2 regions of the Thermoanaerobacterium aotearoense genome follow, and region 2 is predicted to be linked to the other one. Evidence: riboswitches for the same ligand, from Rfam matches in the RefSeq annotation. Region 2 holds a riboswitch; the other holds the start of a gene.
What was found. A riboswitch is a leader RNA that binds a small molecule or an ion and turns the genes downstream of it on or off. The one in region 2 is predicted to bind thiamine pyrophosphate.
Positions count from the first base shown of each region.

Region 1: another riboswitch for thiamine pyrophosphate. It lies ahead of thiD (bifunctional hydroxymethylpyrimidine kinase/phosphomethylpyrimidine kinase); the one in region 2 lies ahead of thiT (energy-coupled thiamine transporter ThiT).

Region 1 is NZ_CP047602.1:1,018,379-1,033,669, reverse strand. Features, by position in the region: gene GSH73_RS05095 (P-II family nitrogen regulator) at 26-394, opposite strand; gene GSH73_RS05090 (P-II family nitrogen regulator) at 407-724, opposite strand; gene GSH73_RS05085 (HesB/IscA family protein) at 739-1,077, opposite strand; gene GSH73_RS05080 (nitrogenase component 1) at 1,097-2,443, opposite strand; gene nifD (nitrogenase molybdenum-iron protein alpha chain) at 2,461-4,068, opposite strand; gene nifH (nitrogenase iron protein) at 4,088-4,906, opposite strand; gene GSH73_RS05065 (radical SAM protein) at 5,465-6,286, shown strand; gene GSH73_RS05060 (NifB/NifX family molybdenum-iron cluster-binding protein) at 6,283-6,624, shown strand; gene modA (molybdate ABC transporter substrate-binding protein) at 6,621-7,406, shown strand; gene GSH73_RS05050 (ABC transporter permease) at 7,430-8,203, shown strand; gene thiE (thiamine phosphate synthase) at 8,241-8,870, opposite strand; gene thiM (hydroxyethylthiazole kinase) at 8,873-9,673, opposite strand; gene cytX (putative hydroxymethylpyrimidine transporter CytX) at 9,666-10,847, opposite strand; gene thiD (bifunctional hydroxymethylpyrimidine kinase/phosphomethylpyrimidine kinase) at 10,837-11,646, opposite strand; TPP riboswitch at 11,711-11,827, opposite strand; gene GSH73_RS05025 (hypothetical protein) at 11,986-12,243, shown strand; gene GSH73_RS05020 (ABC transporter ATP-binding protein) at 12,335-14,068, opposite strand; gene GSH73_RS05015 (flavin reductase family protein) at 14,107-14,658, opposite strand; partial or broken gene GSH73_RS05010 (transposase family protein) at 14,929-15,291, shown strand, end outside.
Region 2 is NZ_CP047602.1:2,409,730-2,425,020, forward strand. Features, by position in the region: gene GSH73_RS12065 (DEAD/DEAH box helicase) at 1-1,500, opposite strand, end outside; gene GSH73_RS12070 (phosphodiester glycosidase family protein) at 1,864-2,829, shown strand; gene GSH73_RS12075 (ferritin-like domain-containing protein) at 3,274-3,780, opposite strand; gene GSH73_RS12080 (CBO0543 family protein) at 3,907-4,344, shown strand; gene GSH73_RS12085 (phosphatase PAP2 family protein) at 4,334-4,876, opposite strand; gene GSH73_RS12090 (MGDG synthase family glycosyltransferase) at 4,890-6,005, opposite strand; gene thiT (energy-coupled thiamine transporter ThiT) at 6,206-6,844, opposite strand; TPP riboswitch at 6,902-7,000, opposite strand; gene GSH73_RS12100 (methylated-DNA--[protein]-cysteine S-methyltransferase) at 7,036-7,503, opposite strand; gene GSH73_RS12105 (hypothetical protein) at 7,528-7,776, opposite strand; gene GSH73_RS12110 (hypothetical protein) at 7,918-8,223, shown strand; gene GSH73_RS13905 (4Fe-4S dicluster domain-containing protein) at 8,273-8,698, opposite strand; gene GSH73_RS12115 (aldo/keto reductase) at 8,580-9,413, opposite strand; gene ltaE (low-specificity L-threonine aldolase) at 9,564-10,601, shown strand; gene GSH73_RS12125 (APC family permease) at 10,604-12,469, opposite strand; gene GSH73_RS12130 (beta/alpha barrel domain-containing protein) at 12,558-13,220, opposite strand; gene GSH73_RS12135 (response regulator transcription factor) at 13,289-13,933, opposite strand; gene GSH73_RS12140 (sensor histidine kinase) at 13,934-15,043, opposite strand; gene GSH73_RS12145 (ABC transporter permease) at 15,130-15,291, opposite strand, start outside.

The DNA of each region.
Region 1 (15,291 bases), 1.3 Mb from region 2:
GCCTATAAAAAGGCTTCTCATAATTTTACTTTATTGCGCTTAAGCCAATTTCAGATGTTCTTATGCGAATTGCATCAGTCATTGGCAAAATGAAAATCTTCCCATCACCTGGATAGCCTGTATTATTTGTCTTTATTATAGTTTCAACAATTTTAGGAACATCAGCATCATCTGCAACAATCGAAATCAATCTTTTAGGAATAAACCTTACATCTACGTCTGCTTCATCCAGCATAAATTCATCCATCACTGGATCGACTTCTCCAATAAATCCTTTTTGCTTGCCTCTGCCACTTACACTCAGTATCGACATAGGTGAAAAGCCAAGTCCATCCAGAGCCGTTTTTGTTTCATGTAGTTTCTGTCTCCTGATGATTGCTACAATCTCCTTCATAAGTAATCCTCCTCATAACTCTTTATTACCAGTTCTAATCGTGTATACTTCATCTACTTCACTTATAAATATCTTGCCATCACCTATGTTTCCTGTTCGAGCATTGCTTTCTATCAGGTTAACTATCTTTGATACATCCTCATCTTTTGCTACAATCATAAGCAAAATTTTTGGTAATTCGTCATATACAATAGGACCTACTTGTATTCCCTTTTGTTTACCACGTCCAAATATGTGCATTTTCGTCATGGAGCTGTATCCATTTTTATCAAGAGCTTCAACAACTTGCTTCTCTTTTTCTGGCCTTATTATGGCACGTACCATTTTCATATGATTATCCCCTTTCAATTAATATAATTACAATCGCTATATCTGTCACATGTTGAACACAGCAGATTAAAACTATGTGGCATATTTATGAAAAATCTATTGTACTTGTCATCATATTCAATCACGCTGTACTTCAGATAATTAAGATCTGATTTATCAATATAGATATACACATCGTCATACTCTAAGATCTCATCATTTTCTTTAAAATTATCGGCAACCGCAAAACCGGCTAGAAATCCTTCTTCTGTTGGAACTGTATATATTTTAAAACCTGTAGTTTCATTTTTATTAGGTAAATTATTTAAAATTTTTCTTAACTGTGATAATGCCTCATCTGACAGCTTAATCATGATATTCACCTCTTCAAATCTACATTATAAGTTCCAGGAGATGTTCTGGCGATTTAGCATCCTTGTAGTCAAGAAGAGTGTTTCCTGTCCTTTCAACAAGCCATGCTGTCCCTTTATATCCTACAATTGGAAAATGTTGAAGATTGGCTCTATCTAGAATTGGGAAGCCAACTCTTAAAAGCGGCAGATCGTACTCTTTTGCAAGATATTTTCCATGGCTATTGCCAAATAGCATATCAACAGGCTTTTTATCAAGTTGCTCTTTTAGATACCATAAGTCGTTATCTGATGAAACATATGCATCTGGAACCATAGATTTTACTGTTTTTTCCCATTCACTGCTGTAACTCCCTGTCAAAGCATACAAAACATTTATTCCTAAATCATTTGCATATCCAACTATAGCTTCAACGATATCGGGATCACCAAATACTGCAGCCTTTTTATTGTACCAATGGGCATGTGCGTCTAGCATCATATCTACAAGCCTTCCTCGTTCTTCTTCAAGTTCGTAAGGTATAGGCTTACTTGTTATTTCACTTAACTTCATAATAAATTTGTCCACATTACTTATGCCGATAGGCAGTGGAAGTACCTCATACGGTACATCGTACATTTCTTTTAAAGATTCTGCAGGGGCGATTCCTGCTTCCCTTCCTAAAACTACAGTAGCTATCGAATTTCCCATATCTTCTATTTCAGATATGGTGGTGCCTCCCTTCTGATACAGGTGTATCTCGCCTGTCATAGGTGCATCTAAAACATCAGAGATATCTGGTAGAATGATTGCATCAATCCCCATTATTTTTAATATTCTTTTGATTTCCCGCAAATCACCCGGGCTTAACAATCCAGGAATGATGTTTATTTTTCCATTTGGTGAGCTTTTTTTGGCAAAAGTCTCTACAGCTGATTTAACCATATTAGAAAAACCTGTTACATGTGAGCCTACGTAGCTTGGTGTACTTGCTGTAAATACTTTGACATCTTCTGGTATATCGCCACTTGCTCGCATTTCATTTATTGTGCCAGGAACATCGTCGCCGATAGTTTCCGCTGAACAAGTTGTGGATATTCCGATTACTTTTGGTTTGTAAATGCTTAATATGTTTCGTATCGCCTGCTTTAGATTTCCTACACCGCCAAAGACAACTTGTGCTTCTGAAAAAGAGCTTGTTGTTGTCGGTATAAATTCCCTAAAATGACGGGTAAGCTGCATCCTTAAATACGATGTGCAACCCTGTGAACCATGGCTGTGTGGCATGCATTGGTGTATACCGAGGCACGCCCAAACTGCTCCAAGGGGCTGACACGTCTTTAGAGGATTTACCGTAAGGTATTTGCGTTCAGTATTATTACATTCCATTTTTGATTCTCCTCTCGCTATTTTTTCCAAGGTGGAGTCACCTCTTTCCAAATTGGATTGTTTATAGCCATATCCATATCTCTTGCAAAATTTACAGCACCTTCAAATGAACTGTAAGGCCCACTGTAGTCATATGAATGTATCTGTCTTGAAGGAACCCCCATCTTTTGAAATACATATCTGTCTTTAATACCTGATAAAAATATATCAGGCTTCAAAGCTTTTATAAGCTCTTCAGTCTCATGATGATTGAAATCATCAATGACGATGGAACCTTCTTCCATATGAACCATCATTCCTTCATAATTCATGAAGTGATCAGGCATCTTACTCTTCATTTCTTCTATTTTTTCTTGAGGATATGCTGGTTCTGTCACTCTCTCAAAATGATACGTGTCAAGTATCTTATGATGAGGTGCTTCTTTTATCTCAGGTATTATTTTGCGTCCTTCGTAATCATCCCGATGAGCAAACTCATATCCTGCAACAATTGTCTCCATGCCGATGTCTTTCAGCAAGTCTTGATAATGATGTGCACGAGAACCGCCAACAAAAAGTATTGCTTTTTTGCCTTTAAGCCTTTCCTTATAATAGTCAAGTCTAGGTTTTATCTTCTTAAGCTCTTCTTCAATAACTTTTTCAGTGTTTTCGTATATCATCGGATCGTCGAAAAATTTAGCCATTTCCCTTAATGATTCTATTGTGGAAGATATGCCTATATAATTTACTTTAAGCCATGGAACTCCAAATTTTTCTTCCATCATGCGGTTTGTATAGTTTATAGATCTGTGGCACATCAATATTGAAAGTTTTGCCCTGTGAGCCTTTGCAAGGTCATCGTATTTTGAGTCTCCTGTAAATACACTTACAACACGATATCCTATCTTTTGAAGCAGATCTTTCACTAACCACACATCGCCGCCAATATTGTATTCGCCGAATATGTTGATATCGTACGGTGTCGGGTCTTCTAGTTCCTCCGTCCCAACTATATCCATAATAAGAGTATTGCTGGCAAGATGATGCCCGGCAGATTGGCTGACACCTTTATAACCTTCACAGCTTACAGTAATTACTTTTATTCCAAGCTCTTCTTCGGCTCTTTTGGCAACGGCTTTTATGTCATCGCCAATAAGTCCCACAGGACATGTAGCATATATACCTATAACTTTCGGCTTAAATATCTCATACGCTTCTTTTATAGCGCCATAAAGTTTTTTCTCGCCACCGAAGACTACGTCTTTTTCCTGCATATTAGTAGAAAAGCAATTTTTTATGAAATAGTTATAGCCTTCTTCTGGCTCTGCAAGATTTCTTCTAGTGTTCCATGTATAGTATCCACATCCAATTGGTCCATGTGTCAAATGAAGAATGTCTTTTACAGGTCCAAAAACGACACCTTTTGCGCCTGCATAGCTACATCCTCTGTTTGTCATAATCCCCGGAATTGTTGCAACGTCTGCCATTATATGCTGTTCCTCGCTTGGATCTATCACTACAAGGTGCGTTTTCCTCTCTTTACTAACCTTTTTAGGATAAGAATCTGTAATGTCTTCAATCAATTTCTTGTTTTTTTCAACTGGACTCTCCATCATATAATCTTGCGTATGATTTCTTTCGATCATTTATAGACCCCCTTTCAAACTAATCCATAAGTCCATATTCTATGAGGAGTTTTTCAAGTTCATCTGTTGGCATTGGATTTGGTACTACAAACATGTCATTTTCATCAATTCTTTTTGCAAGGGCTCTATACACATCTGCCTGTGGTGCCTGTGGATCATAATCAATAACAGTCTTTTTATTTATCTCAGCCCTCTGAACGATATTGTCCCTTGGAACAAAGTATACAAGCTGCGTCCCTAATTTTTTGCAAAATGCCTTTAGTAATTCTTCTTCGTTGTCAACTTTTCTTGAATTGCAAATAATACCGCCTAACCTTACGCCTCCTTGATTTGCATACTTTCGAATTCCTTTGCAGATGTTGTTTGCTGCGTACATCGCCATCATTTCACCACTGGCAACTATATATATTTCTTTTGCTTTGCCTTCACGAATAGGCATTGCAAAACCACCACAGACGACATCACCAAGGACGTCATAAAAGACATAATCAAGATCATCATCATAAGCTCCTAAGTTTTCCAGCATATTTATCGATGTGATGATACCACGACCTGCACATCCAACACCTGGCTCAGGGCCGCCTGATTCGACGCATTTTGTATTGCCATAGCCAGAACGCATAATATCGTCAAGTTCTATATCTTCACCTTCATCCCTTATAGTGTCAAGAACTGTTTTTTGATTTAATCCATGAAGCAAAAGCCTTGTTGAATCTGCCTTTGGGTCGCATCCAACTACCATGACTTTTTTACCCATTTCTGACAATGCTGCAACAGTATTTTGAGTCGTTGTTGATTTTCCAATACCACCTTTACCATAAATAGCTACTTGTCTCATCGTTAAAAACCTCCTTAAATTTTTCAATATCTTTATATTTTTTATTAGTATCTAGATCAAATTTACAATAACACCAAAATCATCACCCCCTAACAAAATAACGCCATGTATATATACAGTGAAAATATATATACATGGCTCCATTGCCAAAACAAAAAGCGCTTTTCATTTTAGAAAAGCGCCTTTGCTTATTACAATATTATAAATTTAATATTCATTTTTATTTTAGTCATGAACTTAAAAATGGCTGTCTTTTGGAATAAAGCAAAATAGATATGTCAAATAAAATTATGTATTAGGAAAGTCTAGCAAAAATTTATTGTTGTTAAAATGATATCAGTATTTTTATTAAATGTCAAGCAAAAAATTTTAATACTTTACAAAAATAAAGTATTGACATTAAAAACATACTATGCTATTATATTTTCAATAATTTTCATAAACAAAAAAATAAAAGACGAGGAAGTCTTTAGCCATTCGGTTAAAGACTTTTTTAGGCACTGGAGCCTTTAATCAGTCGATTAAAGGCTCCAAAATTTTTTATAAGGAGAGGATAAAATGAATAAAGAATTTAATACGGTAGGTTTTGGACACCCATGTTTTAATCCTGATGCGACTTTATATCACGGCAGGGTGCATTTGCCTGTAGCACCTAAGTGCAATATAAAGTGCAAATACTGCGACAGAAAGACAGGGTGCGTAAATGAAAACAGACCCGGCGTAACAACTAAAATTATGGATCCGTATGAAGCAATATTATATGCTAAAAAGATGTTAAAAAAAGAGCCTCGCATTTCTGTCATAGGAATAGCAGGCCCCGGTGACCCACTTTACAACGATGAGACATTCTTAACTTTTAAATTGATTTCCTTAGAATTTAAAGATATGATCAAATGCTTAAGCACAAATGGATTGCTTTTAAGCGATAAGCTACCTCTTTTAATAAACTGTGGTGTAAGCACAATAACAGTGACAATAAATGCTATAGATCCTAACATAGGTAAAGAAATATACGATTATGCAATCTATAAAGATAATACGTACAAAGGAATAAATGCAGCAAAATTACTTATAGAAAAACAGCTAGAAGGCATAGAAGCTGCTTGTGACAACGGCTTACTTGTAAAGGTCAATACTGTCTTAATACCTGGTATAAACGATAAGCACATAGATGATATAGCAAAAAAAATAAAGGAACTTGGTGTTGCCATCATGAATATAATGCCTCTTATTCCACAAGCTGAATTTTCACATTTAAAAGCTCCCAAGTGCAATGAACTTGAAAAAGTAAGGCTTCAAAATTCAAAAATTATAAGTCAGATGTACCACTGCAGGCAGTGCAGAGCTGATGCTGCAGGACTTTTAGGTGATGATATATGATGCATAGAATTGCTATCGCATCAAGAGATGGTAAGATGGTTAACGAACATTTTGGACACGCAAAAAGATTTATCATCGTTGATTTATATGATGATGGAAATTATTTTGTCCGTGAAGTCAGAGAATGTATTAATGCATGTGGTGGTGATGATTTTTACGACAGAATGAATATTGTAATAGACAAAATCAAAGATTGCGAGGCAGTCTTCGTATGCATGATAGGAAATGCAGCCATAATGAGGCTCAAAGAAAGAGGAATCAAAGCATGCGTAAATCCCGGCATTATAGAAGATGTGCTGAAAGATTATTTGATAAATTTTGAGGGTGATAAACAATGAAAGACCAAAAGATAATTTGGCTCCTTATGTCTATCTTTCTAATCATTTTAATGGTAACAGGATGCGATATAAACGCCAGTGAAAGCGGCAATAAATCCTTGACAGTTTTTGTTGCTGCAAGCTTAAAAGATTCTATGGATACAGTTATCAAGCAGTTTGAAAAATTAAATCCAGATGTCAAAATAATCTTAAATTCTGCTGGAAGCCAAACATTGAGGGCACAAATAGAGCAAGGAGCATACGCTGACATATTTATTTCTGCTGATGAAAGAAACATGACGCCACTTTACACCGAAAAACTTGTAGAGAAACCTAAAACATTATTATATAACAAGCTTATTGTCATTGCATATAAAGATAGCAGTATAAATAGCTTTATGGATATAAAAAATTCCGGAGTGAAATTAGCTCTTGCAGATGAATCTGTCCCAGCCGGTAAATATGCGCTTGATATGCTGTCAAAAATCGATGCTGACTATAAAGGGTTCAAGGAAGCAACACTGAAAAATGTCGTTACAAAAGAAGTAACTGTCACAGATGTTGCACAAAAGGTTGCAATGGGTGAAGCAGACGCTGGCATTGTTTATATTACTGATGCAAAGCCATTTTCTGGCAAAATAAAAGTTATTAACATACCTGATAAATACAATGTCATTGCAACATATCCTGCTGCTATCGTTAAAAATACTAAATACAAGACTTTATCGTCGAAATTTCTAGATTTTTTATTAAATGGAGATGGAAAGAAAATACTAAAGGATTACGGATTTATAATGAAATGATAATCATTAAAGAGGTGTTTCAAATGACGTATATTTATTTAACCATATCAATTTTGATTTTTTTCTTATTAATACCTTTTATTTCGCTGATAATTAGAACTCCTTTAAATATAATAGTAACTGAAATCACATCTTGTCCTGCAATCAATGCACTACTCCTTAGTATCATATCATCTAGTGTGACCGTCGTCATCACATTTTTATTTGGAACACCTCTTGCATACTATATTGCATTTAAGAAAGGAAAGATATCTACATTTACCGAATACCTTGTCGACATACCTGCAATTTTACCACCTGCAGTTGCAGGAATTGCCCTTTTGATGGCATTTGGTAGAGAAGGCATCATAGGAAAATTTTTGAGTTCAATAGGCATACAAATATCATTTACAGTGATAGCCGTAATATTAGCACAGATTTTCATATCATCCACATACTACATCAAAGCAGCTTATTCTTCATTTATGGCTGTCGATAGAACAATATGGGAAGAATCACAACTAATTGGTGTCAGCGATTTTAAGCTGATGACAGCCATATACATCCCGATAACAAAGAGATTTCTCATAACTGGACTTATAAGCACATGGGCAAGAGCTATTGGCGAATTCGGAGCAACTATAATCTTTGCCGGCAATCTAGAGGGAAAGACGAGAACAATGCCGCTAGCCATATACACTGCAATGCAAAGTGACTTAAATTACGCTTTAAGCCTTTCTGTTATAATGGTCATGTGCTCTCTTATCATGATCTACCTTTGCAGGTTTATGATAAAAAAAGATGCTGGCAAAATTTAAAAAGCACATCCTATTTACAAGAATGTGCTTTTCATACCTACTTTGATATAGCATCTTTTAATCGCCTTGTGGCAAAACCTATATCATCTGATGCCATGATCTCTGATACAACTGATATTCCATCAACGCCTGTCTTCATCACATCTTGTGCATTGCTGTATTTTATACCTCCGATGGCGACAACAGGTATATTCACTGCCTTTTTAATTTTCTCTAAATTCAAAAGCCCTATTGCTTCGCCTATGTCTTTCTTTGTGCCTGTATAGAATACAGCACCTGCCCCTATATAATCAGCACCGTCTTTTTCTGCTTTTACCGCCTCATCTACGCATCCAGCAGATATGCCGATTATCTTATCATCTCCCAAGATCTTTCTTGCAATGCTGCATGGCAGATCTTCTTGACCTAGATGAACGCCGTCTGCATCAACAGACAGAGCTATATCGATTCTGTCATTAATTATAAACGGAATGCTGTATTTTGCTGCAATATCTTTTAATCTCTTAGCAATCTCATAAAATTCCTTCGATGAAACATCCTTTTCCCTAAGCTGCAGCATAGTAACGCCGTTTTTTAGTGCCTCTTCTACAGCATCGTAAAAATCTCTACCAGCCTTCAAAAGCTTTCTGTCAGTAACCAAATAAAGAGATATGTCAAAATCTTTCATGCTTACGCCTCCAATACTTCAATATCAGCGTATTTCCTTATCATGTCAGAGTCTAGAATGTATAGATAATCTATAAATTTTGTCCTAAATGATCCGGGGGCATTGCACTCTTTTTCCGCCAACTCACCAGATATATTCATAATAAGAAGTGCTGCTAATGATGATATCACTTTGTCATCGCTGCAAGCTGAAGTAGCGGCCATTATTGCACCTAAAGTACATCCTGCCCCTGTTATTTTTGTAAATAGATTTGCACCGTTATTTACTTTTACCACTCTCCTGCCGTCGCTTATATAATCTTCTTTTCCTGTCGATACAACAACCGTCTTTGTATGTTTTGCAAGTTTTACACAAGAATCAACATTTCCGCTGTCATCAAGGGAGTCTACACCTTTGACATTTGCGCTTTCACCTGATAGAGCCTTTATTTCTCCGCCGTTTCCCTTAATAATGCTTATTTCTCCTATTTTCAAAAGCATATTTACAAAGTCAACTCTGCTTTTTATGGCAGCACAGCCTACAGGATCTAGGACAACTGGTTTTTTGTGGTCTTTTGCTGATATTACAGAATTGATTATTGTCTCTTTAGTCTCATTATTTATAGTGCCTATATTTACATACAAAGCATTTGAAATTGCTGTAAAATTATACGCTTCGTCTGGTGACATCACCATTGCAGGAGATGCCCCGATACTAAGTAGCGCATTGGCATTGTCGTTTATTACGACGTAATTTGTTATTGCGTGAACAAGCGGTACTTCTCTTTTTAATTTTTCTAAAACTTTTATTGCTTCTTCAATCATAAATTTTCTCCTCTCTCTTATTTAAAGACTTAATTACTGGATATATTACAGCAGTCAAAATTATCGTTCCTATCGTTGGCGTTATAAACCACTTTGAAAGGTTTGTGCCGTAGTATGTAAGGTAATTATACGTTAAAGCTCCAACGATAAATGAAATAGTTGCAGGTACATTAAGAAGCCTATTGCTTTTACTATTCATCAAGAAGAAATCCTCAAATACCACAGTATACGCCGGGATAAACACGCTTCCTATGGCATACAAGAAGTTTTGGTAGTTGTCCATTGGAAATAGATATGCTGCAATCAAACCTACTATTGAATATATTACAAGTAAATTTTTTCTGCTTAATCTTGCTTTGACAATGGACAATGTGGAAACAGCAGCAGAATAAACATCCATAAAAGTCGTAGTAACCGTCGACAAAAGTATTATAAGCAGCGGTACAACACCTGTTTTTATTGATGCAAAGTATGAAATTATATCTTTGCCGCCTGTTTTTAGCGCAACATATAAACCTATAAAATACATGAAACAGCTTGCTATGAAGTAACCTGCAAATGTATATATAAAGCTTGACTTTCCATCTTTACTGTTCATAGTGTAATCCCCTACCAGTGGAAGCCATGATACAGGCATAGCAACAGCAAGCTCCACTGCACCGCTGAAGCTCATGTCTCCCGTTACTTCCGCTATTTTCCCGCCTTTTAAAAATACAACTACGAAAATAGTCAAGATAAACAGAAGTACAACAGCAATATTGTTTATCCAGTAAGCTTCGCTGTCAAAGAATAAAGTCCATATCAAAACAGATACACCTACAATAAAAATCCCTAAAGAAGTAGACATGCCAATAGCACCATTGAAAGCCTTTGCAGATTGTAATATCATAACAGCCGTCCAACCAATCAACTGAAGCACGTTTAAAAATCCTATAAAGATCATGCCTCTGTCTCCTAGAACGACCTTAGTTGATTCTATTGCAGGCTCTTTAACCTTATAGGACATAAGTCCTCCCAGCGCAAAAAACAACGTACCGATTATGTGACCTAGAAAGATAGTTAAAAGCCCTTTTGTAAAGCCTAATGGTGCAAACAATGAACCTGTATAAACCTCAGCAATGGATATTGCCGCACCTGCCCATATCAAAAATAACGTCGAGTTTTTAATCTTCATAGTCTATGCCTGCTTTCCTGTAAAGATCTACTAAATGTCCAACAGGTCCTACACCTTTCCCTACCTCAAGAGAATTTTTAATAGCTTCTGTTATGTAGCTTTTTGCACTCTTAACTGCATCTTTTAAATTTAATCCTTTGCCTAGGTATGCAGCAATAGCAGAAGAGTACGTGCATCCTGTCCCATGTATGTTTTTAGTATCGATCCTCTCCTGTGGCAGGATTAAAAATTCATTTCCATCGTAAAATACATCAGTAGCATTTTCTACAGAATGACCGCCTTTTACAACGACAGCTTTTACACCCATGTCGATGATTTTCTTTGCAGCCTCCTTCATGTCTTCAATTCCCTCAATATTCATTCCGGTGAGTTCACATGCTTCTGGTATATTTGGCGTTATTATATCTGCCATAGGCAAAAGTTTTGTCTTTAAAGCGTCTATGGCATCCTTCTTAAGAAGGTAATACCCACTTTTCGATATCATTACAGGGTCTAATACGACATTCTTCGGATTCCATCTTTTAAGAGATGATGCAATGGCGTCAATGATCTCTTGGCTTGATACCATGCCGATCTTTACGGCATCCACCTCTGTATCATCAAATACGCAATCAATCTGCTTCTTTATGATATCTGCATCCATCTCCCTCACATCAAAAACACCTACAGTATTCTGTGCCGTCACTGCCGTAATGACGCACATGCCGTATACTCCAAGGGCACAAAACGTCTTTAAATCTGCCTCTATGCCAGCACCGCCAATGCTGTCTGAGCCTGCAATTGTAAGTAACTTCTTCACATCAATTCCTCCTTTTTGTCTGCCTTAAGGAAATAAAAATGAAAAAAGTGTGCTGGATAAGCACACTTAAAGTCCAATGTACTCCCTACACCGGCATTATCCAGATCAGGTTTATGGGTCATAGCAGAAATAGCTGCTAACTCTCAGCCGGGCTATCACCCCAGCTCCCCAGACAAAAATATTTACTTTTACTTTATTTTAACACAAATTATCTGACTTGTACAGGATATTTCACTCTATCACCAAATTTTCCTGCTGGTAATTGTACAATAACTTTGTTCTATTGACATTATATATAATGTCATATATAATATCGTAGAAGTTTGGAGATGATAGCTTATGTCCAAAAAAGAAAAGTTAATCGAGAAAATTAAAAACAATCCTAAAACAGTGCGTTTTGAAGAAATTGATAAAATTTTATTAGATGTTGGCTTTGTTCGAACCCAACCTTCAAAAGGCTCTAGCCATTATACATATCATTTTGAAAACTTGACTATAACTATACCATATAAAAGACCTTATATTAGTGAAAGCTGCAGACGAAGAGGGCACCAGCTTAAATCAATATATAATTTATTTATTAAGCAAGGGACTTAAAGAAAATCGAAAATATATATAGATATGCGTTATTAAGCGCATACCTATATATGACAAAATGAAATCATATAATGATGATTTGACAACCTCCTTAAACTATTGTCAAATTTTCCTGCTGGTAGTTGTACAGATTATAATATACACCTTTTCGATTCATAAGCTCTTCATGCGTGCCCTCTTCTTCTATTCCATTTTCAGTAAGTACGATTATCCGTTTAGCATTTCTTATAGTTCCTAACCTGTGAGCGATTATGAGGGTAGTCCTGTTTTTCGATAGATTATCAATAGACTGCTGGATAATCGATTCACTTTTGTTATCAAGTGACGATGTTGCTTCATCAAGTATAAGTATCGGAGGATTTTTTAAAAACATCCTTGCAATAGATATTCTCTGCTTTTGCCCACCAGATAATTTAACGCCTCTTTCTCCAATATACGTATCATAGCCATCTTTTAGCTCCATTATGAAGTCGTGAGCATTTGCAGCTTTGGCCGCATTTATTATTTCTTCGTCACTAGCATCTAATTTACCGTATGAGATGTTTTCTTTTATTGTGCCCGAAAACAAAAATACATCCTGCTGGACAATGCCTATATTTTCTCTCAATGATGAAAGCTTCACATCCCTTATATCTATACCGTCAATTTTTATGGAGCCAGCATCTATCTCATAAAACCTCGGTATAAGGCTTAGAAGTGTGGTCTTACCTGCACCTGACGGCCCTACTATCGCAACCGTCTCCCCGTGTTTTATCTTAAGGTTTATTCCAGATAAAACTTCTTTTTTGTTGTCGTAGCTAAATGTGACATTGTCAAACTCAATATTGCCTTTCACATCTTTTAACTCTATCGCACCTTTTTTGTCAGCTATCTCTGGCTCTGTATCCATAAGCTCCACAAACCGCCTAAATCCAGCCATTCCCTGTTGATATTGCTCTACGAATCTTAAAAGCACAGTCAAAGGCTGCAAAAACTGGCTTATGTATATGATATATGCCACCAAATCACCTGTATTTATAAGTCCTTTTGATATGAAATAACCACCTGCTGCAAGAGTAATCACAACTGATATATTAGAAAGAAAATTTACACTGGAATCAAATATGCCAATATGCTTAACTGCTTTTGACCTGGCGCTTTTGTACATAGAGCTTTTATTGTCAAATTTAAGCTTTTCAAATTTTTCCCTTACAAATGATTTGACGACCCTTATTCCTGTAATGCTTTCTTCCAATGTAGCATTCATCTGTGCCTGCGTCTCACGGACATTCTTCCATATAACTTCAAACTTATTGTTGTAAATATACATGTATATAAACATAAAAGGTATTATGGTGAATACAACCAATGTCAGTCTCACATCAATTGTAAGCAAAAGTATGAATGTACCTATTATCCTTATGATAGACAAAAAAAGATCCTCTGGACCATGATGTGCTACTTCTGCTATCTCATTTAAGTCATTGACAACCCTTGACATTATATAGCCTGTCTTTGTATTGTCATAGTAATTCATAGACAGTTTCTGAAGATGTGCAAAAGCATCCTTTCTCATATCGTACTCTATGTTTACACCTAAAACATGTCCGTAGTATCCAACTATGTATTCAAGTATCATCCTTCCAAAGTACATAATTGCTAATAGTATTGCAAATCTGTATATAAGGTTAAATTCTTTATTTGGTATAACATTGTTTATTACATTTCTCGTCACCATTGGAAAGACGAGATCCGACGCTGATATGAAAAATGCACAGGTCATGTCAAGTATAAATAGCCATATATGCGGCTTGTAATACGACGCAAACCTTTTTATAAGCCTCAAAAAAATCCCCCCGTCTATTAAGTCCGATTATTACTCTCTCACACACCCTCAGGAATCCATTTTTCCATCATACTTCTGTAATTTAGCACCTTATCACTATCTACTGTAAAAGTACCATCGCCATTGGCATGAAATGTATATTTCCCTTTTTTGTCTTGATCTACCCACAGGCAAATCCCTTCCAGTACAACAATCCCATGTTTTTCAATATAATCCTCGACTTTACACTCTATACATGCAATACATTCTTCTATAAGAGGTGCCTTTACACTTTTTGCAGGCAATGGTGTCAGTCCAAATTCCTTAAACTTATCAACTTCCGTACCTGATACCGTACCAATTCTTACGACTTTCTCAATCATATCATCACCAGGAATTGCTATCACACATTCCTTCGTCTTCATCATCGTTGTAAATGAATGATTCCACGCTCCTGTTGATATTGCAATGTGCGGGATAAAATCCGTAACCATGTGCCATGATATAGTCATTATATTATTTTTGTCACCTTCCCTTGTCGTAACAAGTATAACAGGTCCCGGCTCAAGAAATGTAAATGCTTTTCTGATTGATATTTCTGTAAATGCCAATTTTATCATCTCCTAATAACAAGAGTATTGTAAATAATTCTTATATTACTATATTATAGCATAATAAATATACTAACTATAGATGAGAAAAATCACTAACATAAATTACCATAATAAACTTACATGAAAAAATTTAATAAAAAATAGAGACAAATGCTCGTTTCTATGGTATTAATATATTGCTGTACCAAAACAATATTAATCATAGGAGTGGAGCAAATGTCTCATAATAAAAGAATAACAGAAATTTCATCAATAATCTAGTACTTAATGAAAATAAATTTTGCATTATATTTCTCTAAGCCTGTTATTCGCCATATTTTAGAATTTATAATTGCTGCCACTCAAAAGGGTTATAGTGATACTGTTACTGATGTAGTTAATTTAAGCTTTGCTAATTGCCATAGAACTACCTTTGGCAAATTTTTAAGCCAAGGTGTTTGGAATATAGAATATGCATGGAAAGCTATAAGGCGAGAAGTTATTCGTATTATATTTGAATTATCCCAAATTAGCAACAAGCCGATATTTGTGATTTTTGATGATACTATTGCTGAAAAGACGAAGCCTTCGTCACAGGCTAAGCATTCTATCCAGGCAACAGGATTCCATCAATCACATCTAAAAGGGAAA
Region 2 (15,291 bases):
TATATCGTCAATAGAAAAGCTAAATTCCAACAAATCGTCGTCTTGAATCCTAATGCTGCTGCTATACGATCTTTTGTAGAATTTCATCCTTTTAAATGATTCAGAATAGTACACATCAGCATATTTTTGAAGCACAGGCAAATAATTTGACACAAAGTTAAATATAGAATCTTCATCATCTAAGTAAACCGATTTATCTTTTACCTTAAATTCACACTTTTCAAAGATATCCAATATACGTTTTTCTGCAGCTTCATCCCTAATTAAAATGCAGTCACGCTTTATTTTCGTCTTTCCATCATCGTACAGATTTATGTTGTACTCACCGTAAGTAAAATTTATATCAGCGGTTATTCTTTCTCCTTCTTTATCAAGGTAAATCTTCGTAACAAGTGGCTCACTATAAAATTCCGATTTCACATCATCATCAATCGCGATGCTTCCTGCTTTATCTATATTTGGAAGTATTACTTCTGCAAACCTCTGCTTATCCTTCTCAGTAAATACAACGCTATTGGTGTTATTAGTAATGTATACATTGTAAAATGGCGCTAAAGCAAAACGCTGCTTATCAGAAACCTTGTATATTTTTCCATCATACACAAAAAAATTACCTCTGCTGTCTAACGCCTTTACTTTTTCAATTCCCTCAATGGTAAGCCTAAGGTTTTTCTCGTTATTTCCTTTCTCAAGTTTGAAATTAATAGGAAGATCATCAAAAACTACATCCACATCGTAATAGGTTTTCCCATCCAAAACTAAATTAAAGTGACTTCCCTTCATCACTTCAATAAATTTCTCCAAATTTGATGGCGTAAGCCTTACATACTTTCCGGAAACAACTGAATCAACTCTGTAATATGAATTTTCGGTATTGATTTTGTCAATCTCATATATCTCTCTCAAGAACTTTATAAGCTTCATATCTTCTTCTTTAAATGTATTTACGCTTGGATCAAACGAAAAACCTTTGCCAAATTCTACAACCATTCCTTCATCAATATCGTCAAAAAACTTCTTTATGCTTTTAACTACGTACAATTTGTCAATGCCCATTTTAAGGCTTAAAGATGTATTAAATTGATTAAATTGATAAGATTCTAATGTAACCTCTATATTAACAGGCTGCTTTAATTCGTCAGGTATGTATTCCCTTTTTTCAAATTCTTCAAATAAATCATAAGCAACTTTGTTTTTTAGATTGTCCTCTATCTCAGCTTGATTATTTTTTATATACATTAAAACTGCTGCAATGTGTTTGCAATCACCGTCGTATCTAGATTTTGCTGGACATGTACAGCTTGTGTACAACTCACCGTGATACTTTTGTATCATCACCCTGTACAAAGATGTGCCCATCACAAAAGCTTGAAATACAGTGCCAGCTTTGTTGTATGTAAAATTGTGTATCCTACCTGCCAAATAATATTCAATGCCTCTTTTATAGACACTATCATTTTCACACCTTTTTTTAATTTCCGTATCAGTTAACTGAATCATAACTACCATCCCAATCAATATAACTTTTGTTATTAATAATTATATCAAACAAATGTTTAAGCCGACACTATATAATTACAAATATATATTAAGCTAAAATGAGATTTTTTACAATACATGACAATACTTTTAGCAAATAATAGGCAACACTATGTTATTTAATATAATGCGGTTTACCTATAAAGTCAATATATTTTTTGAAAATTTTTTAAATTCCTGTTGATACCTGAATATTTTTTATGCTAATATATTACAGAGGATACTATGAATAACTACCATGTACAACATGGGACACCCAAAAAACTTAAACTAAAAATAAATGCCGTTTATAAATGAAAGGAATGAAAGTTATCTATGAGAAATATGATTTTGACGAAAAGAATTATTGTATATTTAGTTTTTGAATTCATATTATCAATTATTGTAATTCCTGTATTGATATTTTATGGGCCATTCGCAAATATAAGAAATACATTAGTTACATCTGCAATGACAACTTTTAGTCATAAATATATAGTTACATTATTCTTGCCTCAGAGTAAAATAGATGAAATCATGAAAAATTCTAATAATATCGCTACAGGCAGTAGCAATAAAAATATATTAAATTTTACAAATTCTCATGATAACACAATTGAAGTATACGACATATCAAGTAATAGATTTAAAGGCAAAGTAATATTAATACATGATCCAACAAGAATACAAGTTGGTGTATCAAGCAAATTGCCTAAAGAAGGGGAAACAGTAAGTACGATCGCTAAAGAAAACAATGCTGTAGTTGCAATTAATGCAGGTGGTTTTATCGGATATGTAAATGGAGCATGGACAGGCAGTGGTGGAATACCAGGCGGCATTATTATTCATAATGGGAAAATTTTATATGATAATGCATATAGTACAGATGGCAAAATAGATCTTATAGGATTTACCGATGATGGTAAATTACTTGTTGGTAAATACACCTTAGATGAAATAAAAAATGCTGGAATAAAAGAAGGAGTTAGTTTTAGACCTGCACTTATTATTAATGGAGAACCTATGATTAAAAAAGGCGATGGTGGATGGGGTTCAACATCAAGAACAGCTATAGGGCAAAGAAAAGATGGTACAGTAATATTCTTAGTAATTGATGGAACGTTTATTAGGGGTTTAACTGGTGCAACTTTAAAAGATGTTCAGAATATAATGCTAGATTATGGAGCGGTTAATGCCGCAAACCTTGATGGTGGTTCTTCAACAACACTCTATTATAAAGGAAAAGTAATAAATAATCCAATAAATCCACTTGGTGAAAGAATGGTTCCAACAATCTTTTATGCCAAGTAAGTAATTATTATGGTTAAAATTTTTATGAAAAATAGAATTATAAGCATCTAACTATATGTAAAAGAGATAATTTACGCATTGCTAAACTTAACTATTACTTAGCCAAACAAGTGGTAATTGAATGGTTTAAACATTTTTTGTGTATAAAAAACTCTGATCAGACCATGGATTAAATAAAACTTAACAAAAATAAAACTTAACAATAAAAAATACACCCACGATTTAGACAAAAGGTCTAATATCAAGGGTGCATTTTTTATTGATAGAATTGAATAAGAAATATCACCTGAATATTTTGCGTATATAGTTAAATATCCCCGAACCCACAACATGTGTCAATTTTACAAAGATTATTATAAAACTTAAAATCAAAATACATCCTACAATTGCAGTTAGCATAACAACACCTCATATACTTTTATTTACATCAAATTTTTTAAGTCTCTATATCGTTTTTATCATATTGCTTAGATCTATGAAGTGCTTTATCTCTTCATTTAATAATGTGATTGCAACTTTTTTCGTAGAGTCAAATTTAGCATCTTTGACTATTTCATCGTAAAATATTATAGAATCTTTTTCCGCTCTTATTGCCAATTCTACAGCTTCTTCAAATTTATTTATCCCTTGCAAAACTTCGTCAACAGCATCTTTCGATGGAAATACAGATGTATTGTAAAGCAACGTTAAATAAATAGATGCCTCCATATCAAAGTACAGGCTATCATCGCCTTTTTTCTCGTTTAAAAGCTTATTATAAAGTTCTTCAAATCTGGACTTATGTATAATTTCTTCTTGTGCCATGTCATCAAAAAACTTTCTCAATTTCTCATCGCCGGAGAATTTCTCCGAAGCCTTTGTATAAAATTCGTATCCTCTTTCTTCTATATCTATAGCAAGTTTCACCACTTCTAAGTCAGTCAAATATTTTTTCTCAATATCATTTAACATAACAACACCTCCCGAAAATTATTATCCTCTACTAACCATTTTATCATTACAAAATTTTCTAGTCAATCATCTTTAAAAGCCAAAATAATTTTTCCCATAGAGGACAAAATAACTTAAGGTGATGCTATGTGGTACATAATTTTTTCAATTTTTACAGTGAGTATATCGCTTTTTTTGATAGATAGAAAAAAGTTAAAAGTGCTGATACCTGCTTATCTGCTTTCATCTGTGATAGGCTTCTCTTTGGATGTGATATTTGACTTTACTTTGAAATACTATTATTACATTGATGCACCTATTCCAAATGGCATTCTGTCATTTCTGATGGAGACATTTATAGGCCCACCTTATGGCATGATTTTTATACAATACTTGCCAAAAGGGAAATTGCGCTACACCATATATATGGCTGCATGGATACTATTTCTGACTGCCATTGAAGCAGTATTTCACATAAACAGGCTTCTCATTTACAACAGATGGAATTACTTTTTCTCAGTCATAACGTACATCTTCACATTGTTAGCTATAACTCTTCAATACAAGTATCTTTTTAAAGAATAGGCAGCATCAAGCCATACATGTGCGTTATATATGAAAATAGGATACCAACGGTAGAGCCTATTATGACATCTGAAGGATAATGCAGTCCCATGTAGATTCTCGAAAGGCTTACTAAAATAGCCAAACTTACTAAGACAATAGTCAAATCAGGAAAGAAAAATGAAAAAGAAACAGCCAACGAAAATATAGCCGTAGCATGACCTGATGGGAAGGAATAATCCCTCAACAAGTACTTGAATGTATTGGCTTCAGGCAATACCATGTATGGCCTTGGCCTCGTGCATATTCTCTTTAAAACTTGCACAACCAAATGACTACTTGTCAAAGTAGTAAGAGCTTGAATAGCCGAAATCTTAACGCTATTTTTCCCAAACAAAATTAATAGCAAGCAAGACAAAATCGTAAAATACGGTCCTCCTATATGGGTTATTTTAGGCATGATCTTATCAAGAGTTTTGCATTTTATCCTTTCATTCAAAAGAAAAAATACATTTCTGTCCTCCGCAATGATCAATCTCTTCACTCCCGACACAAATGAAACCTCCTTACACCTTTAAAGCATCATTTTTTATATGATTTATAACTACGTTGCACACCTTGTCTGCTGAATTGTATATGCCGATTTCCTCCATGCGCTCTTTCATCTCATCTATCTTTTTCTTGTCAGACAAGAGATCTAATATCTTTTTATCTAATTTCTCTATGTCTTTAATTCTCAAGGCAATCCTCTTTTTAAGCAAAAATTCGAGATTTCTCTCTTCTTGTCCCGGTATAGGATCAAAAATTATCATAGGCAATCTCTTGATTATGGCTTCAGTGACAGTAAGGCCGCCGCTTTTAGTCACTAAGACGTCAGCAGCCTCCATAAATTCATGCACGTTGTCTACATGACCATACACAAATACATTATCGTCTGATATCTCCTCTATTTTAGCCTTTAAATTCTTATTTAAGCCACATATTACAGCAATCTGCAAATCTTTATGCCTCTGTATAACATTGACGGCTTTTTTTATGTTTCCGAGTCCAAGCCCACCGCCCATCACCATCACCAATGGCCTATCTACCTCAAAACCCAATTTTCGTCTTATCTCATTTTTATCTTTTTTGACGTAAAATTCTTCATCAATAGGTATGCCAGTCACATTTATCTTGTCATCAGAAACACCCATCAAATTCATCTGACTTTTCATCTCTTGAGAACCGACAAAATACCCGTCTATCTGGTGATGTATCCAATACGCATGGACATCATAATCAGTCAATATAGCGAATATTGGAATATTTAGATCTCTCTTTATATGAGACAGAATAGAGCAAGAAAACGGATGGGTGCATATTACAGCATTAGGCTTTAAGTTTAATACGTAATCTTTTATAAATGTATAAACGGATATGCCTACCAGCTTATTTATGCGCCTTTCTATCTTGTCCCTTTCCATCTCATAGAGATAACCCCACAGTTCAGGCGTCAATTTCAGCGTCTTTAGGTAAATCCTCGTCGTCAGATAAGACAAGCTTGGAAACTTCTCTCCAAGTGGATTTTCAACAAAAGCTTCAACTCCATCCATTTTTTCAAAGGCTTTTTTTAAAGCCGTCGCTGTCCTTTTGTGTCCAGTTCCTATATCTTCATAAAGTATTAAAATCTTTATTTTATCCATCAGAAAGACCCTCACAATCACTATATTGATTATCGCATTTAAACATTAAATTTAAATTAAATTTGTATTAAAAATGCGTTAAAATCTATCCACCAATATAGTTTATTTTTATTTGCTATCTAATATTATACCATCAAAATCAATTTATTGTATAAAATTTATAAAAACCCTCTTAGTCAAAAAGAGGGCTTTAATAAATTTTACGCTAAAGCTTTTTTCTTTATCATCTCAATTGCATTTCTAACTTGTGGAATAATAGAAACCACAAAGCAGATCAAAACCTCCACACCCACCAATATTCCATTTACAAGAAGCGAGTAGACGACAGGATTCATCCCTTTTGGTGCATAGCTGGCAAAGAAGAAGACACCTGATAGAAAATGTGAAAAAAACCTGCCAAACCCGCCAACCAAAACGCCAATGCTTAAGTTTTTCTTGAAAAACCCCGCAAGCCCTAAGGCTCCAAATGCTAATGGATAATCCAAGAGAAGCTGTATCCAATGCACAACATAAGGATCTTGTATTAGCTGAAGCATTCCATAAGCCATTCCCACCGCTATGCCTGGACCTGCTCCATAATAATATGCAAAGACAAACAGCGGAAGCATGCTGGCTGGCGTTATAGAGCCACCTTGAGGCCAATGGTAAAACCTTATATACGACAAGACAAATGATATAGCTATTGCTAATCCTCCATACACAAGCATCTTTGCGTTAAATTTCACGCTATTTCTCAGGATGTAAAACAAAAACACAGCAAATAAAATCGCGATGATGATGGAAAGTGTGGCAGGCTTTATCTTTGTGAAATCTGAAAAAATGCTTACAATGTAGGACATGAAAATAACCTCCTTTTGAGGCTATGTACCGCTTAAAACAAAAAAACCGCACACTGATGCGGTCTTTTGCCGCATTCCCTTCGTAGGCATTAACCTAATCAGGTTCTAGGGGTTTGGCATCTGCCATCTCAGCTAAAAGCACCCCCAGCGGACATAGTCTTTTGATTAATTTATACTATATTATAATGAAATTACTTTTTAAATGCAATACCTTCATGTTGAAGCAACAATGATTTTACATTAAGTCCTCCTGCAAAGCCCTTTAGCGTCATATCCGAGCCGATGACCCTATGACACGGTATGATAATCGGGATCGGATTTTTATTAAGGGCATTTCCTACAGCCCTTGATGCATTTGGCTTTCCTATTCTCCTTGCAATCTCACCGTATGTAGCGTAAAAACCATACGGTATCTTCATAAGCTCTCGCCAAACAGATTTTTGAAAGTCTGTCCCTTGTAAGTCTAACTTTACATTAAATTCTTTCAAGCGACCTTCAAAGTACAATCTAAGCTGTTCTTTGCAATCTGCAATAAGCGAATTTGTACCCATTAAACATTGTAAATGTTCTTCATTGGGAAAATCTATCCTCGTTATGCCATCTTCGCTTGAATATATTCTTAGCGTTCCAATGGGTGTATCTAAGTCATCCCGCAGCACATTACCACATCCTGATACATTTTGCTATTTAACGATAACTTCTTCTTCGACTTCATCTTCAACTTCAAAATCTTCATTAGATTCGTAAGAAGACTCACTTGATCCTGACTTGCCTGAAGCTGCTATTTTTGCTAAGCTTTTTTCTATTGAATCAATCTTTTTCATCTTTTTCATTGTATAAACTATGTAAAATACCAAAAAGATAACTGAAACAATCGGTGTTGCTAATGCTACAAAGTACTGCAGAAATAGCATAAATCCGCTTTGAACCATCCTTGACACTCCCTTCTAAATAAGATATTCACTATTTATTATTTCACAAGTAAACCGTCAAAGCAAGTATTATAAAAAATATTATAAGTTGCTTTTTTATTCAACAAATTTTAAAATAAAATCAAGAAAGGGTGTAATAAGATGAATTGGCTAGGTATTGTATTAGTAATTGCCGGTGTCATTTATTTGATGTATTCCATATTAAATAAAGATAAAGTTACTTACTATACGAGAAAAGCAAAAATAAGGCTTTTAAAATCAGATGAATTCTTGAAGTTGCAGCTTAAGTTTTCCATAATTAATTCCATATATCTTGTGATCTTTGGAATACTCATAATAGTATTTAATTTAAATAGCATATTTATCGTGGCGTCAGGTGTGATATTCTACTTCATAAACTTTTTGCTATTTTTAGAAGCCAAGAAAAAGGGATACGTTGACTACTAAAAGTAAAGCCATATTGGTGAAACTTAGGTTTCATCAATATGGCTTATTTTTAAACTGCTTCTTTAAAATATCTTCTTACATCCTTTAAATATTCAATTATCGTCAAGTGCTGAGGGCACTTAGTCTCGCACTCTCCGCACTCTATGCAAGAACTTGCTTTTCCTTCATTTAAGCTATTATAATTTCTAAGTGCTTCATTGTAGTTATTGTACATGTGGGCTTCATTGTATATGGCAAAATTCTTCGGTATATTCACACCGTTTGGACACGGCATACAATAATTGCAGGCAGTGCATCCTACAGGCGAAAGCTTATTATAAGTTTCTCTTACCTTATCCACAAGTTTTACCTCATCATCAGTTAAGCCATTCGCTTTTGATCTTGAAGCACTTTCTATATTTTGTTTCACTTGCTCCATCGTGCTCATTCCACTTAATACAAGCGATACCTCTGGATGGTTCCAAACCCATTGCAAAGCCCATTCTGCAGGTGTCCTTTTTTACACTTGCACTGTTCCAAAGCTCTTTTATAGCTTGTGGCGGATCGCCAGCCAACTTTCCTCCTCTTATAGGCTCCATGACAATTACAGCTAAACCTTTTGATGCTGCATATTTAAGCCCTTTTAAGCCTGCTTGGTTTTCTATATCCATGTAGTTGTACTGTATCTGGCAAAAATCCCATTTATCATAATCATCGATTATGTTTTTAAATACATCGTACTCATCATGGAAAGAAAAACCTATGAATTTGACTTTGCCTTCTCTTTTAACTTTTTCCATCCAGTTGAACACATCAAGTCTTTTGTACTTTTCCCACCTGTCTTTATCCAATGCATGGAGAAGGTAGAAATCTATGTAGTCAACATCCAGCTTTTTCAGTTGTTCATTTAAATATTTATCCATGTCTTCCTTTTCATTAATGAGCCATGACGGAAGTTTCGTGGCTAAATACGTCTTTTCCCTGTATCCGTCTTTCAAAGCTTTGCCTACCACGATTTCGCTTTGCCCACTGTGATATGGATATGCAGTGTCAACATAGTTAACGCCATTATCAATGGCATATCTTATCATTTTTATGGCTTCTTCTTCATCAATCTTGCTGTTGTCTCCGCCTATTGTAGGCAATCTCATTGCGCCAAATCCAAGTGCTGAAACTTTAACACCTGTATTGCCAAACTTTCTGTACTGCATACAACCCCTCCGTATCTCAAATTTTAAATTTCTTATTTGATTATAGCACCATTGCTTTAAATAACAAAATCCGCAAAACTCCGCCTATTGCTTTAGTTTTTCAACAATGTTAATCTTAAATTAGTCTAATAGATTTGGAGGTAATATTTCATGGAATACATAGATTTAAGAAGCGACACAGTCACGCTGCCAACTCAAGAAATGAGAGATGCAATGTATAAAGCTTTAGTAGGCGATGACGTTTATGGCGAAGACCCTACAGTCAAAGAACTTGAAGAAATGGCTGCAGATATTATGGGAAAAGAAGATGCAATGTTTGTGACAAGCGGAACACAAGGTAACCAGGTATCTGTCATGACACATACCCATCATGGAGATGAAATAATACTGGAAGAAAAATGCCATATAATTACGTACGAAGTAGGCGGTATAGGGTACTTATCAGGAGTTCAAGCTAAAACTATACGTGGAATAAACGGCATCATGGATCCTAAAGATGTTTTGAGCTCCATTAGAACAGATGATATCCATTTTCCAAAGACAAGTCTTATATGCCTGGAAAATACTCACAATAGGGCAGGTGGTACAGTAATACCTTTAAGCAATATGAAAGAGATCTATGAAATCGCAAAAGCACACAATATACCTGTTCATTTAGACGGGGCAAGGATTTTTAATGCAGCCACATACCTAAATGTTGACGTAAAAGAAATATCAAGATACGCTGACAGCGTAATGTTTTGTTTGTCAAAAGGACTTTGCGCACCTGTAGGATCTATTGTGGCAGGCAGCAAAGAGTTCATCAAAAAGGCCAGAAAGTACCGCAAAATGTTAGGAGGCGGTTTAAGGCAAGCAGGAATTTTAGCTGCAGCAGGAATTGTTGCACTTGAAAAAATGACGAAAAGATTAGCTGAAGACCACGAAAATGCAAGGCTTTTAGCAGAAGGCTTAAACAACATAAAAGGCATAAACGTAGACATGTCAACAGTGCAGACAAATATCGTCATGTCTGACATATCTGCAACAGGTCTTACAGGAGCACAATTATCCTCAAAACTTTTAGATTATGGGATTAAGGTAAACGGCGGCAACGACTACACTGTAAGATTTGTAACACATTATTACATCAAAAAAGACCATATTGACAAAGTCCTTCACGCCATAAGTGCAATATTAAAAGAGCAATAATCTTATTGCTCTTTTTTGCATTTATCTTCAATATCATCGTCATCGTGAAGTTGCAGTGGCATGGTCGCAACCACAATGTGCTTATGCTTTAAAAGTTCCTTTTCTATATAAACCCTCGTCTTATTGTGAAGAATGTTGTGCCACCTTTTCCTGACTACAAACTGCGGCAATATTACTGTTATCATGTCTCCTTTTTTGTAATTGTACTCCTCAGACTCTATAAATTTAAGAAGCGGTTCAACAATTCTCCTAAATGGCGAATATTTGACAATGAGCGGTATGTCTGTATTTAGCATGGCATACCTCTTTTTTATCTTTTCACCGCTTTCTTCATCTATTGACACGTTAAAGGCAATGACATGCTCTGAGATCGTCCTGGCATATCTTAATGCTCTGATACTGGCCTTATTGATGCTCTCTATTGGCACTATTACCCTATTGCGATAATGATTTTCTGAGATCTTTATGCACTGAAGGTCTTCAGGGCTTACTCTAAGCTGTACAGCCACAGCTCTGTAATGCTTATTTATTTTAAGCATCATAAATACCAAAACGGGTATAACTATTATCACAATCCAAGCGCCTTCTCTAAACTTAGTTATCCCGACAATTACGACAACTAATGCCGTAACAATAGCACCTGTACCATTTATAATTGCCTTTATAACCCAATTTTTGCTTCTCGTCGTTATCCATCTCTTTGCCATGCCTGTCTGCGATAAAGTAAATGATATGAATACGCCAATTGCATAAAGTCCTATTAAGGAAGTGACATTGGCTCTGAATGCCACAATAAGAACAGTAGCCAAAACTGAAAGCAATATTATGCCGTTTGAATAGCTTAACCTGTCACCTCTTTTGTTAAGCTGCCTCGGCATGTGTCCTTCTTTTGCCATTATTGCAAGTAAAAGAGGAAATCCTGAATAAGCAGTATTAGATGCCATTACCAATATTATAAATGTTGTTGCTGTAATGTAGTAGAACATGAAGCCTCTGCCAAATATTTCGTTTGCTAATTGTATGATTACGGCTTTGTCACCTGCAGTAATGTGATACATGCTTATAAGGACAGATATGCCGCCAAATGAAATTAAGACAATAGAAGATAGCAAAATCAAGACGGTTATGGCTTTTTTCACTGATGGTTCTTTAAAATTCGGCACCGCATTGCTTACAGCTTCAACACCTGTCAAAGCAGAACATCCATTTGAAAAAGCTCTTAAAAGCAAGAACAGTGTAACTGGTTCAACAGCTTTTAAAGGTGTGGTAGGAGGCACATATCCTCCTTTTATCTTTACAATACCCGCAATAAGCATCGCAACTATGCCAAAAACAAAAGCATACGTAGGAACACCAAAAATTCTGGATGATTCACGTATACCTCTCAAATTACCTATCATTAAAATCAAGACAATCGCGATACATATAAGTATTGAGTAAGGCCTCAAAAATAAAAATGCAGATGTTATCTGATCAACACCTGATGACACACTAACTGCCACTGTTAAAATATAGTCGACAGACAGTGCAGCACCAGCTACTACTCCTGCTATTTTCCCTAAGTTGTCAGATGCGACTATGTAGGCGCCTCCTCCATTTGGATAATTTTCTATCGTCTGTATATAAGAAAAAGTTAATATCAATAATAGACTGATAATGGCAGCAGAAATATAAAGTAGGTTTTTATACGCCATAAAGCCTATTGCAGGCAGCAAAACTAATAAGATTTCCTCGCCGGCATAAGCCACAGAAGAAATCGCATCGCTGGACAGTATAGGAAGTCCCCATATTACGCCGTATTTCTCATTTTTAATAGCCTTATTTGTCAGTGGTCTACCTATTAAAGCCCTCTTAAGTCTATTAAACATTATAACGCCTCCGCTTATTAATAATAATTGATTATATATCATTATTAATTATTTATCAATATGGATTTATCTATATATTTTACTATTTTTACTGCCTTTCCTCTCTGTATTTATCCATTACGTGAGAAAATATCTCCGCATTTGTTGGAGGTGTGTACGAAATAGCATTTGCACCAGCTTCTATCGTCTCCATTATTGTCTCATCTGTAGGCCCTCCTGTGGCAATTATCGGTATATTGGGGCAAATGTCTCTCACTCTTTTCACAATCTGCGGCGTTTTTTTTGCGCCTGAAATATTTAAAATCGTTGCCCCTGCATCTACGCGGCCTTTTATGTCTTCATTTTCTGAGACGATGGTGACTATTATCGGTATATCGATCGTAGCTCTTATTTTTTTGATTATATCATTTGCGGTAGGTGCATTGACGACGACACCCATAGCACCTTGGAATTCTGCATCAAGTGCTAAATTGACTACCCTCTTGCCTTGTGTAAGTCCACCGCCAACACCGCTAAACACAGGAATGTCTGACGCCATAATTATAGCATGTGTGATGACAGGCTGCGGTGTAAAAGGATAAACTGCTAATATGGCATTTGCATTTGTGTTTCTTATTATAGCTATGTCTGTAGTAAAAAGTATGGACTTTATCACTTTTCCATGTATTTTTATACCCGAAACATTTTGTATGACTTCTGGAACTCTGACCATCTTCTGCCTCAAAGGAGACACTATCTCCGGTATGAACATATTGTCCACACATATCACCTCCAAAATTAAGTTTTAAAAGCATATTGTAGTATACCACAACTTCGATGTCATTTAAACTGATTTTTTTCTTTTCCATTTAAGTAATAAATGGCTATCTGCGTCCTATGCTGAAGGGATGTCTTATCAAGTATAGACGATATATAGTTTTTCACGGTTCCTTCTGAAATAAAAAGTTTATCAGCAATTTCTTTGTTAGAAAGTCCTTTCGATATAAGATCCATTATTTCTATCTCTCTTTTCGTGAACATCGACATGTCGATTTTTGAACCGTCACGCTTGCGAATCCCTTCTTTAATCTTGTCAAGAACTACATCCTGTATGACCGAATTGCCTTCGTAGACCATTTTTATGGCATTCTTTATGTTTTCGGGAGAATTATTCTTCAAAAGATATCCTTTTGCGCCGCTTCTTATGGCATCTACTATGTATTCATCGTCGTCAAATGTAGTGAGTATCAAAACCTTCGTCTTTGTACGACTGCATATTTCGTAAGATGCCTGCACACCGTTCATTATAGGCATTCTAACGTCTATCAATGCAACATCTACTTTGTGATTTAAGCAGTAGTTTAAAGCTTTTAATCCATCGTCAACGCAAGACACTACTTCAAAGTCTTTATCCATTTCCAATATGATCTTAAGACTTTCTCTAATAAGAGAGTCATCGTCGGCAATAATTATCTTAATCGGCATTCAACATCCCTCCAATGGAAGCAAAAATATCACCGAAAATCCATTTGAACCATCTATAATGACTTTTCCTCCAACGCTTTCGCATCTCTCCTCGATGCCTTTAAGTCCAAGTCCTTTTCTTACAACATCAGTGCCAACGCCATTATCTTTCATTTCCACTTTAATAAATTTATTAAGCACGTCAATGGTTAAAGAAACTTTAGTGGCTTTTGAATATTTCATGGCGTTTGTCAACAATTCCTTTACATTTTCCATTATGATATTCCACTGTGAATATGTAATCTTATCAATAATACCAGTGTATTTTAAATTTGCAGAAATATGAGTCTTTAATGCAAAATCATCCAAAACAAGCTTCAATCTGTTAAGCCCCATCTGTTCCGGTGGTGGTTTTATCTCCCTTAATGCAATTCTTATGCTTTCAAGTCCATTTCGCAATGTGTCTATGGTGCTTTGGATCATCTTTTTCGCATCATCTTTGTTTCTATCCATTAGAAGCTTCGAAGCTTCCAACTGCATCAAACTTCCTGATATTGTATGCCCAATATCATCGTGAATTCTCTGTGACAGCTTATTTCTTTCTTCTAACTGTGTAGTGTATTTAAGCTGCCTTTCATACTCTTCATTTTTATCTATTCTTATGTATAAATCCTGTACTTTCCACCTCAATTCATCGTTTCTCTTTTTTAAGCTTTCTAACTTGTCGTATGACATTTTGCTGAGAAATAATATAAGGTACGACATCAACAATGTAATAATATATTCTGGCATCAATTCACTTTTAATAAATATCATAACTGAGAGCGAAGCGACAAGGCTAAACAAATACGTAGTCAATCCCGAAAATATCTCATAAATATTAAGTGGAAATAAAAACACAAAAAAGCCGCTGACATAATTATACGAAAACATCAATAAGCCAATGGATAGAAACAGCATAAGCTTTTTTATCATCTTTCCATTTGTTAAATAATACGCCATATTGATACAAATGTATAGAAGAATGAAAGCAACAAACTCTGCCGGATATGTAGCCACATCTGTGTATATGTATTTTACAATAATGTATAAAATAATGATTAATTTTGTCGCAATAATCCACATTTCCATAAAAATATCTCCTTGATAGACTAATTATATTTTATCCCAAAATGATTGTATTTGCACTATAAAAAAATAAGGCTTAAAGCCTTAAATTACACAAAATCTGCCATTTTATTAGACATCTTCATTTTATACGATGCAATCAGTATAAAAGTTAAAGCGAATGCCAGCAATATAAAAATATTCAGCAATACATCACTACTGGACGTGGCACCTTCTATTTTTGTTATGGCGTCAATAGCCCATCTTTGCGG